One region of the Martinezella jaguaris genome, then DNA from elsewhere that is predicted to be linked to it. Evidence: predicted binding sites of a transcription regulator. Region 1 holds the regulator's gene; the other holds the start of a gene.
The links. The regulator LexA, encoded in region 1, represses DNA repair genes until DNA is damaged. The targets are predictions, from matches to a motif close to TGTTCNNNNTGTGTTCNG.

Region 1 (7,321 bases):
CCACCGTCTTTTCGCCCCAAGTTAGTTTCGCGCTTTGTTCCGTCATGCTGATCCTCCAAGATTTGGCGGGATTGACGCCTTAAAAAGCGCCAAAGGGTTAAGCGGCTAACGATTAGCTATATGATCCAGAGCCTAATGCCAAGTTATCCTTACGCCTATTTGTGCATTGCAGTATCAACTTTTGGGCACTGCGATAAGCCGATCTGCCTTGTTCATCTGCAGATTGCTGTCATTTCTTGACGATCAGGCCGATTTCGGTTGAATTCACCGTACGGTGACGGCAAAAATCCCGTTATAGCTGTAGTTTTGCGTAGGCGTGGGGGCGAATGCCTAATTTAGAGGCACCGGATCAGCCGGCGGATAGCCGGGATATTGCTGCGGTTGCCGTGCGTGACCGCGGCATGACCGCCACTATTCTTCGTGCCAAAGTGACCCAACCGCAGCGGACGCAGGATCACGTGCCGCTTGTTGCGCGTCTTCGTCTCGCGGCGGCCAGTATCAGACTCACCATTTACCATTTGGCCGAAGAAGAGGCGGCGCATGGTCGCGCAGTGCTTTTTGCTCCGGTCTATATCGGCACCGGCGCGATTTTTTGGTTCACGGCTGGCGCCGATCCGCCGCCGCAGGCCGTTTTTGCCGCTCTCCTGATTTTCGCGGTCAGTTTCTTCCTCAAGCGGGAGGTGGGCCGAGTGCCGCGGCACTTGCTGTTTGCCGGCATGCTGCTGAGCGCCGGCATGGCTTTGGCACAATGCGAAACCTGGCGCGCATCAACCGTAATGCTCGACTCCGCGGTCACGACCACCATCACCGGGGGGATCGAACGGCGCGAGGCCGACGACAAGGGGCGTTGGCGTTATGTCGTCGCTCTCGAGGCAACGGAAAAACCAGCAATTCGGCGGCAGCCGGAGCGTGTCACCATCTTCGAGCGCAAGCAGCCGCAGCCTTTCGAACTTGGCGATCGCATCCAAGGCAGGGCGCGTCTGACGCCGCCGGCCGGACCCGCCTTGCCCGGCCTCAACGATTTTGCCTTCAGCGCCTATTTCGACGGCATCGGCGCAAATGGCTTCGTGTATGGAACGCCGACGCTATTGTCACCGGCCGGAGATATTGCCGAAAGATCGATTCTCGACAAAGCGGATATCTGGCTTGCTGGCTTGCGCAGCAGCATCGGCGACAGAATCAGAATGCTGCTGCCTGGTGACACCGGCGCCTTTGCGGCTTCTCTTGTCACCGATGAGAGACGCGCAATCTCAAAGGATACGACGGAAGCGCTACGGACCTCCGGCCTTGCGCATATCATCGCCATCTCCGGCCTGAACATGGCGCTCTCAGCGGGCATTTTCTATGTCGGCCTGCGTTATGCTCTCAGCCTGTTTTTCGGCGTGGCACAGGCCTGGCCAACGAAGAAGATCGCAGCCTTCGGTGCGCTGATCACGGTGACTGCCTATTATCTTATTTCCGGTTTCGGTGTGTCGGCGGAACGCGCATTCATCATGATGGCGATCATGCTGATCGCCGTGCTTTTCGACCGGCCATCCCTCAGCCTCCGCAACGTGGCGCTGTCGGCGATCGTCATCCTCATTCTGTCGCCGTCACAGGCGCTCGGACCAAGTTTCCAGATGTCCTACGCAGCGACCCTGGCATTGGTGTCAGGCTATACGCTCTGGACTAGGAGACGGCATCGGGAAAGCATACTCTCCCGCTTCCAGATCATGCGTCCGCTGCTCTTCGTCTCACGATTCTTCGGCGGCATATTGTCGACCTCCTTTATCGGCGGCGCGTCGACGGCGATCTTCTCGATAGAGCATTTTCACCGCTTGGCGACATATGGTCTTGTCGCCAATTTGGCTGCCATGCCGGTCGTTTCCTTCATCGTGATGCCGTTTGGCATGGCGGCGACGCTGCTGATGCCATTCGGTGTTGATGCCCCCTTTTGGCAGGTCACCGGCACGGGACTTGATATCGTCATCGTCATTGCCAAAACGGTGGCGGCCTGGGGCGGCAATATTCCCTTCGGGCGACTGCCAGTCTGGTTGTTCCCAACGATTATCGTCGGTTTCTTACTGATGACGTTGCTGAGGACGTGGCTGCGACATGCAGGTGCGCTTCTGATCATCGGTTCGGTCGCAATTGTCGCACTCAGCCCTGATGTCCGAAAGCCTGACCTGATAATTTCCGAAGACGGCACGTTGGTCGCCTTGCTGCGGAATGGTGCGTTGACGACCAATCGCGAAAAGCCGCCCGATTTCATCTTCGAGCAGTGGCAACGAGCGCTGGCGATGACCGAGCAGCATCCGCCGACGATACTTCCGCCGGACAATCAGCTACCCAAGATCAGCAAATCGGACGCTCATCGCCGCCTCAGTTCCGACGAGCAGACTGCCGTGCGAAAGGCGATGGATGCGGCGCTGGACAATACCGGCGAAGGCGGCTTCGCCTGCCAGAAGGGGGCGTGGTGCGTGGCGATACTGGATAATGGCGACATGCTCGTCGCCATCGAAAACGCTGCCTATCTCGCTCCGGCCTGCGACACCGCCAATATCGTCGTGACTCCCATCCGGCTGCGTCTCGATCGCTGCCGCTCCGGCGCAGTGCTTTTTACGGGCGCTACGCTACGCCGGACAGGCTCCATTGAAATGGACCTCAGCGCCGACAAACCGGCAACAACAACCGCGTTTCAAACTTTGACGCGGCCATGGAATTTGCATCGCGCCTATGATTGGCGATCGGGCACCTTTGGAGCGCCGATCGCACCGATGTCTCCGGTCAGTGATAACGGCGAATGAGGCCGACGAGCTTGCCCTGCACTTTGACGCGATCCGGTCCGAAGATGCGGGTCTCGTAAGCCGGGTTAGCCGCTTCAAGCGCGATCGACGCACCCTTGCGGCGGAAGCGCTTCAATGTTGCCTCTTCATCATCGACGAGAGCGACGACGATATCGCCGGGGTTGGCGGTCGTAGCGTTGCGGATAATCACCGTATCGCCGTCAAAGATGCCGGCGTCGATCATCGAATCGCCTTTGACTTCAAGCGCATAATGTTCGCCCGAGCCAAGCATATCGGCTGGAACGGTGATGTCGTGGGTATTGTTCTGGATCGCTGAGATCGGTACACCGGCAGCAATGCGGCCCATGACCGGTACGGAAACGGAACTGTTGTTTTCGTCATTCACCGGCCTGGCAGGAGCCGGCGGCGGTACCAGCTGCGGCTTGCCAAGGCTGCCCTCGATGACGCTCGGCGAAAAGCCGCGGCGTGGCTGCAGGCTGGGACTATAAGCCTCCGGCAGCTTGATGACCTCCAGCGCGCGAGCCCGGTTCGGCAGACGGCGTATGAAGCCACGCTCTTCCAGAGCAGTGATGAGACGGTGAATGCCGGATTTGGACGCGAGGTCCAACGCATCCTTCATCTCATCGAAAGATGGCGGGACACCGGACTCCTTCATTCGTTCGTGAATGAAGAGAAGCAGTTCCTGCTGCTTGCGTGTCAACATCGTCTTCGGACCCCAAAATTGAGAAAAGCGTCGTGAAACAAATCCAGAACGGACACTATATGTTCCATATGTGTTCCGCAAGCCCTTAAATTTTGGTGAATATTTTGTAACCGCATCAAAGAAATAAGAACATAACCGGTCCCAGCCCGACGGTTTTTCAGGGTATCCGTGTGCTAACAATCGGAAATATAAGCGGAATCTGAAATGGAAGGAATTTTTCCGATTGAAAGCCACGTGTTTCCAAGGCGATGAAAAGCCACGCTATTTGCGTAATAAGCTCTTTGGAGGACGATGTTCTCCGAATGACGGAATTGCAGGCGGTGGATCAAGCTAAGGGGGCCGAATCTAAGAGTGACGCGACTGCGGGAATCGGTACTTCCGTGACGAGATCGGGCGCGAATTCAACAGGCTGGGCGGATTTCAGATATGTTTCACAATCCCTCGCGCCGGCGCTCGAGCAAGGCGCGGTCGTTGGCTATCTGCTTCAGCATGCTGCGCCCGGCCAGGAACATCTCGAAGAGAAAGGCCGCAAAAGCGCCCATGAGCGCGACGACGGCAAGGCCGAAGAACCAAAGCAGCATCTGTTCGCGAAACTGCTGGCGAATCGCTCCGCTCATGAGGCCGAGCGTTGCTAGGCATGTGCACACGCCCGATAGCGTGCCGAGGAGGACGGCAACCTCGAGCGCCAAAGTTCGCCGTCGCAGATAATAGAGCTGCAGCAGCCGTGCTTCATCCGGATCGTCTGAAGTCACCCGCTCGAAAAGGTTGTTGACCCGATCTGAGACACGAGCGAGCCGGGCCGAGAAGACATTGAGGCACCCGGCGGTGCCTGCAAGCAGAAAGACCGGCGTCAAAGCTATCTGAATGACGTGTGCAGCATTGGATGTTAGCTGGTCGCTCAGCACGTTTGGTCTCCTTCAAATCCAATGTCATCCGGTATCAGGCGCTTGCGGCTGTCATTGCGTCAACGACGCGGGCAAAAGAAGGTTACAAGTGACGGCAACCGTCGTTGGCGCGCATTTCTCCGTCAAGGCCGAGTCCCCGACCTCCTCCTGTCGGTGACCGGCGGCGCACACGTTTCATGTTCGCGGCGATGGCGATCCCGCCAAATGTTCACCCCACTTCTTTTGCAGCATCAAAGCGGCGTCGGATTTCTCTTCTCCGCTCGCGTGCACGCCCGGCTGAGCGAATTCGATGCCATTTTCCATAAAAGCGTCGCGGATCATGGTATAGGCCTGCCGTCGAATGTAGGTCTGCCGGCCTGGGAGAGCGGTAAAGGCAAAGCTGAGTTCGACACCGAAGTCGCCGATCTGCTCGACCCCCTTCATCTGCAGTGTCTCAAGGATCTGCGGTCCGATTTCCGGATCCGCCTTCATTTGCTCGCCGATCTGTTCGATGATTCTTTTCGCCTTGGCGACATCGGTGTTGAAGGGAAACCGCAGCAAGAATTTGTCGGTCGCCCAGTCGCGACTCATATTCTGAACCGCGCCGAGTTCACCGAAAGGAACCGTAAACACGGGGCCGCGATGATGCCGAAGCCTGACGGAGCGGAGGCTGAAGGATTCCACCGTTCCCATATAGCTCCCGCTTTGAATGTACTCTCCGACGCGGAAAGCATCGTCCATGAGGTAGAAAATACCGCTGACAATATCCTTGACGAGCGTTTGCGAGCCGAAGCCTACCGCCACGCCGAATATTCCGGCTCCCGCGATCAGCGGTCCGATCTGTACGCCCATTTCCGCGAGCACGGTAAGGACGGCAGCGGCAATGACGACGGCCGCAAGCGCGTTGCGGAAAATTGGTAGCAGGGTGCGCAGGCGGCTTGCGCGCGCCGCTTCCGCGGATGGCGACGATGCGGCGTTGTTGGCGTCACCCATTCTTGCATCAATGAAAGCCTTCGATAATTGCCAGCAAAGATCGGCTAGAATCAGAATGACGATGCTCTTCAACGCACCGCGGACCGTGGCGTCAACCGTCGGATTTTCTCGTGCGAGAATGTTGGGATTGTATTGCCAGATGAATATGATCCACGCGACCGCCGCAACGATGACAAGCGCCCGCGCGCCCCGAACGGCCAGCACCATGCGCGCGCTGTTCTTGTTGTCGTTGGGCCAATGTCCTTTTGCGAAAGCCTCGGCCGTTTGCCCGACGGCAACTAACAGCTTGGGAAGAACAATGAGATAGATTCCCGCCCAGAAAAGGCCGAGGAAGTTGGTCGCCCAGAAAAACCAGATGCAGATCATGTAAAGCGAATAGAGGACGTTCACAACGGTTTGCTGTCCGGTGGCGGTTACATTTTCCGGTCGTCGCCAGACCGCCTCGATTGCGATCAGCAATAGAAGAATGGAGGAGCCATAGGAGACGATGGTTTCGACGTCTCTGTCGATGAAGAGCGGTCTAGCCAGCGACGTGGTGGCGCCTGCTATCGCCAGAACGGCAATAAACAGGCGGATCCTGCGATGGCCGAAGGCGGACAGAGCGCCGGCGTCCGCCAATATCTTGCAGACGGCAAACGCCAGGCGGGCCATGATGAACGCCAGCAAATAAAACAAAATCACCACGTGTAGAAGCGGTGGCCAGTCTACGGCAAGGAAGATGGCGGAGCTGACGAGGGCGAAGGTGACCCACGGCCCGAATTCGCCGACCGCGAGTGCGATGAGAGGATTCTGGAATCGCGCTTTAACGACGGTTTTCTTGAAAAACCATTCCGCCGCGAGGCCGACACCGACCAATGCGGCGAACAACACAAAAACCGGTGCAAAGCCGTTATTCCTTGCCTGTTCCCGCACCCTGCTAGTTGCAGCGGCAATCTGCGCCGGTATGTTTGGAATGGCTGATCGTAGCGCCTGATATCGGCTGCGAGCCCGGGCTTCTCCGGTTTCGATCATGGTCTCGGCAATTGCAGGTGCCTGTGGCTCGGCTGCCTGCCGCTTTTCCAGCCATTGGCGCAGCTCCGGATCGTTCATCAAGCGAAGCAGTTCCGACAGCTTCGCGGGAGGTGGCGTTTCTGGCGATTGTGCCCGACATGGCTGCAGCGAAAGCGCCATGAAAAGAATGGTGAACACAAAAAGGATCAGGCTACGGGGGAGGAGAGAAACCTGCTTCACGTCCCCCGGATATGCTCCCTAAAGGCAAGATAGAAACGAGCCGGCAGAGACAAGATCGCGCGTGCGGGCGCCCCCTCGACGAGCATCAAGCGCATGTCTCCCCGCAAGCACCCGATAAACCAAATTAAGTACTGCCGCGAAAATAGAAGTAACGGCAGATCGCTCTCGTATCTTTCCGGGCTCGGATGGTGAACTGTGCTGGCTTTGGATCATCCGAAACGGAAGAATGCGTATTTTTGTCTTGCTGTCGGGAAAGAGGCTTTCGGCGCTATCGTCACCACCATCAATTACCTGCGACTGCATTCCAGGTCATTTTATTGCAGTATGGCACGGATACTGATCGAATTGTCGTGCTTCCACAAGGGAGAGTTTCATGCCGAAGCCTATGTAATTCGGCTAGGTCGGTAGGGGTTTATCAGTCTACGAGGGAAGCACCAAAGTTTTGGTCCGGCTGCTCCAAAGAGTTTCCTGCGGGGAGAACCATGCTTCGGTCTACTGCAGTGCTTTCGTCTTGAATTGAGTGGCAGATGAGCGCAAACCTGCGGACCTGAAGGAAGAGACCATGACCTCATCACCGCATCCGCTCGATCATCTCGTTCTGCCGACGGTCAATATCGCTGTGGCGCGAGAACGGCTGGGCAAGCTCGGCTTTACCGTCGCCGCCGATGCCCGCCATCCTTTCGGTACTGAGAATGCCTGCGTTTTCCTTTCCGACAAGACCTATC
Region 2 (7,321 bases), 670 kb from region 1:
TGCGGACTTCGTCACGATGGGCGACGCGGGCCTTGTTGGTCGCATAGCGTTCGTCATTCGCCCGCTCGTCGATGCCGAGGATCGCGCAGAGGCGGCGGAACTGCCCGTCATTGCCGACAGCAAGGATCAGATAGCCATCGGCCGTCGGCACGACCTCATAGGGCGAGATATTGGGATGGGCATTGCCAAGGCGCGTGGGGGCCTTGCCGGAGATCAGGTAGTTCATGTTCTGATTGGCGAGCACGGCGGATTGCACGTCGAGCAGCGCCATATCGACAAGCTGGCCTTCGCCGGTCTTCAATGCATGGATCAGAGCCGCTTCGATCGCGGAGACAGCATAGATACCGGTGAAGATATCGGCGATCGCGACGCCTGCTTTCATCGGTTGCCCATCCGGCTCGCCGGTGATCGACATGAAGCCGGACATGCCCTGAACGATATAATCATAGCCAGCGAGGCCGGCATAGGGGCCGGTCTGGCCGAAGCCGGTGATCGAACAATAGACCAATTTGGGATTGATCTTCTTGAGGCTCTCGTGGTCCAACCCGTATTTGACCAGACCGCCGAGCTTGAAATTCTCGATCAGCACATCGGCGGTCATGACCAGCCGCCGAACGAGGGCCTGGCCCTCTTCGGTCTTGAGGTCGGCGACGACGGAACGTTTGCCGCGATTGGCGGAATGGTAATAGGCGGCCGAAAGGTTTTCCCCATCCTTGCCCTCGACGAAAGGCGGACCCCATTGGCGCGTATCGTCGCCTCCATTCGGGTTCTCGACTTTGATGACATCGGCGCCGAGATCAGCCAGCATCTGCCCTGCCCAGGGGCCGGCAAGAACGCGGGCCAATTCGATGACGCGAATGCCTGAAAGGGGCGGTTTCTTGGTCTTATTGTCGGTCATGTCGGTCCAGATGGGCGGCTACGGCGCGAAAGTGGTCTCAGATGTATCGGATACGGGCCTGGAAGCAAAGCGCCGCTCGCGCCAGAGAATGTAGAGGCCTGAGGCCATGATGATAAAAATGCCGGCCCATTTGATCAGATCCGGGAAGTTGTGGAAGACCAGCCAGCCAAAGATCGTTGCCGAGACGATCTCGAAATACTGCAGCGGCGCCAGCGTCGAGGCCGGTGCGGCGCGATAGGCATGGACAGTGAGGATGCCGGAGGCTGCGGCGGTGACGCCGACGCCCAGAAGATAGGCCATCGCGGTACCATCAGGGATGACGGAAGCGATGATGGGTGAGCCCGAGCCGTGACCGATCGCGAGCAGAATGAGGCAGATGGCCATGCCCCAGAGACCGGTTTGGAACTGCATCGGCCAGGCATCCTCGCTGTGCGAGACGACGCGCGTGATCATCACATAGACGGCGACGCAGAGCGCGGTGACGACGGGCAACAACGCCACGAAGCCGACCTGCTCGAAGCTCGGCTGAATGATCAACATCGCGCCGAAAAAGCCGACGGCGCAGGCCGTGTAGCGTCGCCAACCGATCGTTTCCTTCAGGAAGATGCTGCTGAGGATGGTCAGCATGATCGGTTCGACGAAGAAAATGGCGATGGCGTCGGCTACCTCCATGACTTGCAGCGTCGTGACGAAAGAGACCATCGACAGCGTCAGCACGCCGGCGCGAATGGCATGCACCCCGCTGCGGCGCAGAGACCATCTGCCCCACTGGCCGCGCAGGGCCAACATCGGCAGCGCGAACAGCCACTGAAAGATGAAACGGGCGGCGGTGACTTCCGCCGGCGGAATGGTGGTCGCGGCAAGCTTCGAGAAAATGTCGACGATCGGTGACAGGAAAACGGACAGGAACATCATCAACAGGCCGAATGTCAATTCCGACTGACGCAAACGGGGCAGGGAACTGCCGGTGGAACTCATTCGAACATTCCTTTGGGAATCAGGCCCTTGCCGTCACTTGCTGACACCAGTCCGCAAAATCCGAAATGGCTGCGGCCGCGCCGATCTCGTTCAGCGTCTCATGCCGCATGTCCTGATGGATGGCCATGGTGATATGCGAGAATCCGGCCTTTTTCAAATGGTTTGACAGCCAGGAAATCGCTTTTCCATTATTCGTCGCCGGGTCATGTCCGCCGCCGACGAGATGGATCGGCATCTCGCGCTTGAGCCGATCGAGATGGGCCTTTTGCGGCGCGCGGAAGGTTAGCTCGAAAATATCCAGCCATAGCGAGACTGAGGCATCGAAGCCGCAGAGCGGGTCGGCGATGTACTTATCGACCTCCTCGGGAATGCGCGACAGCCAATCGAATTCGGTGCGGCGGTTTGCGATCGATTGGCCCCAGGCGCCGAAGGTCAGCTTCGGCAGCAACCCACTCGGGACGTCGGAACCCTTCAGCATGCGTTCCGCCTTCAGGATGACCTGAGCAGCGCGCCCGGCAAGCCCCGGATTGAAGTTCGCGTTCCAGACAGTGACCGCGTCGAATTTGTTCGGATGCGTCACTGCCACGTTGAGGCTAATCAGCCCACCCATTGAATGGCCGAAGAGCGTTACCGGCAGGCCGGGATGGGCGGCGGCGGCAAGCTCACGCATGGCCAGCACATCGGCAATGACCGCATCAACGCCGTTGCGCCTTGCGAAGCGGCCGAGTGGCGCCTCGGCAGCTGTTGTATCGCCGTGGCCGCGGTGATCGTGAGCGTAGACATGAAAGCCGCCCGCCGCCATGGCTCCGGCGAAACGTTCGTAGCGACGGGAATGTTCGGCAAGGCCGTGGCTGATGAGAAGCACGCCAAGCGCGTCGCCCTCAGCCGGCGCATGATGATAGGCGAGTGTCGCGCCCGTTGGGCTAGCCAGATGCCTCGTCTCGGCGAACATGATGCACGTTTCCTCCCCATGTGAACGAAAGGTCATCGCCGACGGGATTGCAATGGACGGCGAGTGAAGCTCACAGAAATAAATGTTCGTGGTTTTTGCGATTCAGGGTTGCGTGCCGCAAATCAAACTGCTTATTTGTTCTCATATTGTTCTGTTTTTGGAGGTGTGGAATGAGGCCTTGGCTTCAGGGGTTTGCAGTTGCGGTTCTGACCGCGGTGGTGATGGCGACGAGTGCCGTGGCGCAGGAAAACAGCCGTGGCCGGACGCGATTTATTCTGGCGGCAAGTTGGGAACCCGCTTTCTGCGCGACGAACCAAAAGAAGGCAGAGTGCCGAAATCAATCACCGAACAATTTCGACGCCAAGAACTTTTCGCTACATGGTCTCTGGCCAATGCGGCAGGAATATTGCGACGTTTCCGATGATTTGAAGCAATCCGATAGTAGCAACGATTGGAAAGACCTGCCGGCTGTTCAACTGTCGGCAGAAACCAAGGCCGCACTGGACAAAGTCATGCCCGGCACGCAATCGGGTCTGGAGCGGCATGAATGGATCAAACACGGCAGTTGCACCAAGCTCAGCGCCGATGATTATTTCGGGGCGGCGGTGGGTTTGATCAATGAACTCAATGGTTCGGCCGTGCGTGATCTTTTCGCGCAGAATATCGGCAAGACGCTTAATGCCGAAGCCATCAAGGCCGCTTTCGACAAGAGTTTTGGCGAAGGCGCCAGCGGTCGCGTGAAGATGAGCTGCCGCCAAGTCGGCAAGGTGCGCGTGATCTCGGAACTGACGATCGGCCTGTCGGAAGACGCTATTCAGCCGTCGGAAGGAAACGAGCCGCGTCTCGAGCAACTGATCCAGGGTGCCGGCAGCACATCATTCGGCTGCGATCAGGGCGTGGTGGACGCAGCAGGTTTCTGACATCCGACAAGCGGCTCGGCGCGGATAATTGCCCTCGGACAAGGTTTCGCCGTTGCCCGAGGGCGGGGTTTCGCCTACATAGCGGCACAATTCGAAATGTTATCCGCCCGTGGAGTAACCCAAGCTATGGCACGTCAGTTCATCTACCATATGGCCGGTCTGAATAAGGCCTATGGCGCCAAGAAGATTCTCGAAAATATTCATCTCTCCTTTTATCCCGACGCCAAGATCGGCATTCTCGGCCCGAACGGCGCCGGTAAGTCGACCGTTTTGCGCATCATGGCCGGCCTCGACAAGGAATATACCGGCGAGGCCTGGCTGGCCGAAGGGGCCACCATCGGCTATCTGCCGCAGGAGCCGCAGCTGGATCCCAACAAGACGGTTTTCGAAAACGTCATGGAAGGCGTCGCTAAGAAGACGGCGGTGCTCGATCGTTACAACGAACTGATGATGAACTATTCCGACGAGACTGCGGAAGAGGGCGCCAAGCTCCAGGACATCATCGACAGCCAGAACCTCTGGGATCTGGAAAGCCAGGTCGAGATGGCGATGGAAGCATTGTGCTGCCCGCCGCGCGATGCCGACGTCACCAACCTCTCCGGCGGCGAACGCCGCCGTGTGGCGCTGTGCAAGCTGCTTCTGTCGCAGCCGGACCTGCTGCTGCTCGACGAACCGACCAACCATCTCGACGCCGAGACCATCGCCTGGCTGGAAAAGCACCTGCGCGACTATCCAGGCGCCGTGATGATGATCACCCACGACCGCTACTTCCTCGACAATGTTACCGGCTGGATTCTCGAACTCGACCGCGGCCGTGGTATTCCCTACGAAGGCAACTACTCCGCCTATCTACAGGCCAAGGCCAAGCGCATGCTGCAGGAAGCCCGCGAAGAAGCCGGCCGCCAGAAGACGATCAGCCGCGAACAGGAATGGATCGCCTCCAGCCCCAAGGCCCGTCAGGCCAAGTCCAAGGCGCGTATCAACGCTTACGAACAGCTGGTCGATGCCGCCGAAAAGCAGCGTCCCGGTGATGCGCAGATCATCATTCCGGTCAGCGAGCGTCTCGGCCAGGTGGTGATCGAGATGGAGGGCATCACCAAGGGCTTCGAAGGCCGCACGTTGGTCAACGATCTGTCGATCAAGCTGCCGCCGGGCGGCATCGTCGGCATCATCGGCCCGAACGGTGCCGGCAAGACGACCCTATTCAAGATGATCACCGGGCAGGAAAAGCCGGATTCCGGCTCGATCCGCATCGGCGAGACGGTGCAGCTCAGCTATGTCGACCAGAGCCGCGACGCGCTTGACGGCAATAAGACCGTATGGGAGGAAATCTCCGGCGGCGCTGAAGTCATCAAGCTCGGCAAGTTCGACATGAACTCGCGTGCCTATTGCGGCGCCTTCAACTTCAAGGGCGGTGACCAGCAGCAGAAGGTCGGCAATCTCTCCGGCGGTCAGCGCAACCGCGTTCACCTGGCCAAGCTGCTGAAGGCTGGCGGCAACGTGCTTCTGCTCGACGAACCGACCAACGACCTCGATACGGAAACGCTGGGGGCGCTGGAAAGCGCGCTCGAAAACTTCGCCGGCTGCGCCATCATCATCAGCCATGATCGCATGTTCCTCGACCGCCTGGCCACGCATATCCTGGCCTTTGAAGGCGAAGGCCATGTCGAATGGTTCGAGGGCAATTTCGAAGATTACGAGCAGGACAAGATCCGCCGCCTCGGCCCCGATGCTCTCAATCCGGGCAGCCAGGCGCACAAGCGGCTGACACGCTAAAGCTCGCATATTTCGGCTCATCGAGAGCTGCGCTTCTGAACTACCCCCGAAAGTTGGATGTAAACCTTCGGGGGTTTTTCTTTGTCTTGACACGGGAAGCGCATATTCCTGAGCCGACAGAAACTAACAGATCTCCGACATTGAATTCTCTCAAGGGGCAATTGGCCCTTGCAGATTGCACGCAAATCACATAAAGATATCTTTATATCTTGATTGGGTGGTGGATGACGGATCTGGTGAAATTCGGTTTGGATGGTCTGGTGGATGTGCTGAAGGCGGCAGGCGAGCCTACGCGGCTGCGGCTGCTGGCGCTTCTTGCCGCCGGCGATCTCACCGTCACCGATCTTACCGAAATTCTCGGCCAGTCGCAGCCCCGTATTTCACGGCATCTGAAGCTGCTCGGCGAGGCTGGCCTGATTGACCGCTATCAGGAGGGCGCGTGGGCCTATTTCCGTCTGAAGCAGGAAGGCAAGGCGGTCATCCTCGTGCGCACGCTTCTCCGGCACGCGGCTGAAAATGATCCGGTATTGCTGCGCGACGGCGAGCGGCTTGCCGCCGTCAAGCGCATCCGTGCCGAGCGGGCGCAAGCCTACTTCAGCCGCAATGCAGCCGAATGGGACGAACTGCGCCGCCTGCATGTGGCTGATGAGGATGTCGACAAGGCTCTGATCGAGTTGATCGGCCCGCAGCAGATCGACTCTTTCCTCGATCTTGGCACCGGTACAGGCCGCATGCTGCAATTGCTGGCGGGCCATTATCGCCGTGCGGTCGGCATCGATGCCAGCCGCGACATGCTGGCGGTGGCGCGCGCCAATCTCGACCGATCGAACATCACCGCCGCTTCGGTGCGACATGGCGACATCTTCAATCTGCCGCTCGAGGCGCAGGACTTCGACCTGATCACCATTCATCAGGTGCTGCATTTCCTCGATCAGCCGGAGATCGCCATCAACGAGGCGGCACGAATGCTCAGGCCCGGCGGCCGGCTGGTGATCATCGATCTCGCCCCGCATGGGCTGGAATATCTACGCGACGAACATGCGCATTTGAGACTCGGTTTCTCGCATCAGACCATATCGGAATGGCTGAAATTGGCGGGGCTCGATGTCGAACAGGTGCTGGACCTTCATTCGGGGAAGGAAGGCGGTCAAGCGCTGACGGTCACGATCTGGCTGGCACGCGACCCGCGGCTGCTGATCGCCGCCGGGCAGGGCCTCCAGTCGTCCCCAGTTCTTGCCGGGAGAGCTTGATATGTCTTCAAAGACTGAAAACGGCCAGCGTGGCATCCGCATTTCCTTCGAGTTCTTCCCGCCGAAATCGGAAGAGGCCGAGGTGCAATTGTGGAACACGGTCGCCGACCTGACCGAGTGGCAGCCGGAATTCGTCTCGGTCACCTATGGCGCCGGGGGCTCAACCAAGGCGCCGACCCTGTCAGCCGTGCGCCGTATGATCCATGAGACACCGTTTACGACCGCTTCACATCTGACTTGCGTCGGCGCAACGCGCGAGGATACGCATCGCGTCATCGATGATTTCCTCTCCGCTGGAGTCCGCCGTTTCGTGGCCTTGCGTGGTGACCCACCGGGCGGCGTCGGCTCTGCTTACCGGCCGCATCCCGGCGGTTATGCCAATGCCGCCGAACTGGTGTCGGCGTTGCGTGAGCGCGGTGATTTCGATATTTCCGTGTCGGCCTATCCGGAAAAGCACCCGGAAAGCCGTGACACCGCCGCTGATATCGACATGCTGAAGCGCAAGGCTGATAACGGCGCCAACCGGGCTTTGACCCAGTTCTTCTTT

Region 2: the regulator LexA is predicted to act here: its motif matches at 2,965-2,982, upstream of CCGE525_RS13030 (ribonuclease T2 family protein).

The regions. Positions count from the first base shown of each region.
Region 1 covers NZ_CP032694.1:1,997,066-2,004,386, forward strand. Annotated here, with positions in the region: gene gltA (citrate synthase) at 1-46, opposite strand, end outside; gene CCGE525_RS09835 (ComEC/Rec2 family competence protein) at 327-2,786, shown strand; gene lexA (transcriptional repressor LexA) at 2,767-3,489, opposite strand; gene CCGE525_RS09845 (DUF2721 domain-containing protein) at 3,921-4,394, opposite strand; gene CCGE525_RS09850 (mechanosensitive ion channel family protein) at 4,569-6,455, opposite strand; gene CCGE525_RS09855 (VOC family protein) at 7,159-7,321, shown strand, end outside.
Region 2 covers NZ_CP032694.1:2,669,529-2,676,849, reverse strand. Annotated here, with positions in the region: gene caiB (succinate--glutarate CoA-transferase) at 1-898, opposite strand, end outside; gene CCGE525_RS13040 (DMT family transporter) at 917-1,876, opposite strand; gene CCGE525_RS13035 (alpha/beta fold hydrolase) at 1,896-2,828, opposite strand; gene CCGE525_RS13030 (ribonuclease T2 family protein) at 2,999-3,748, shown strand; gene ettA (energy-dependent translational throttle protein EttA) at 3,875-5,524, shown strand; gene CCGE525_RS13020 (ArsR/SmtB family transcription factor) at 5,749-6,774, shown strand; gene metF (methylenetetrahydrofolate reductase [NAD(P)H]) at 6,776-7,321, shown strand, end outside.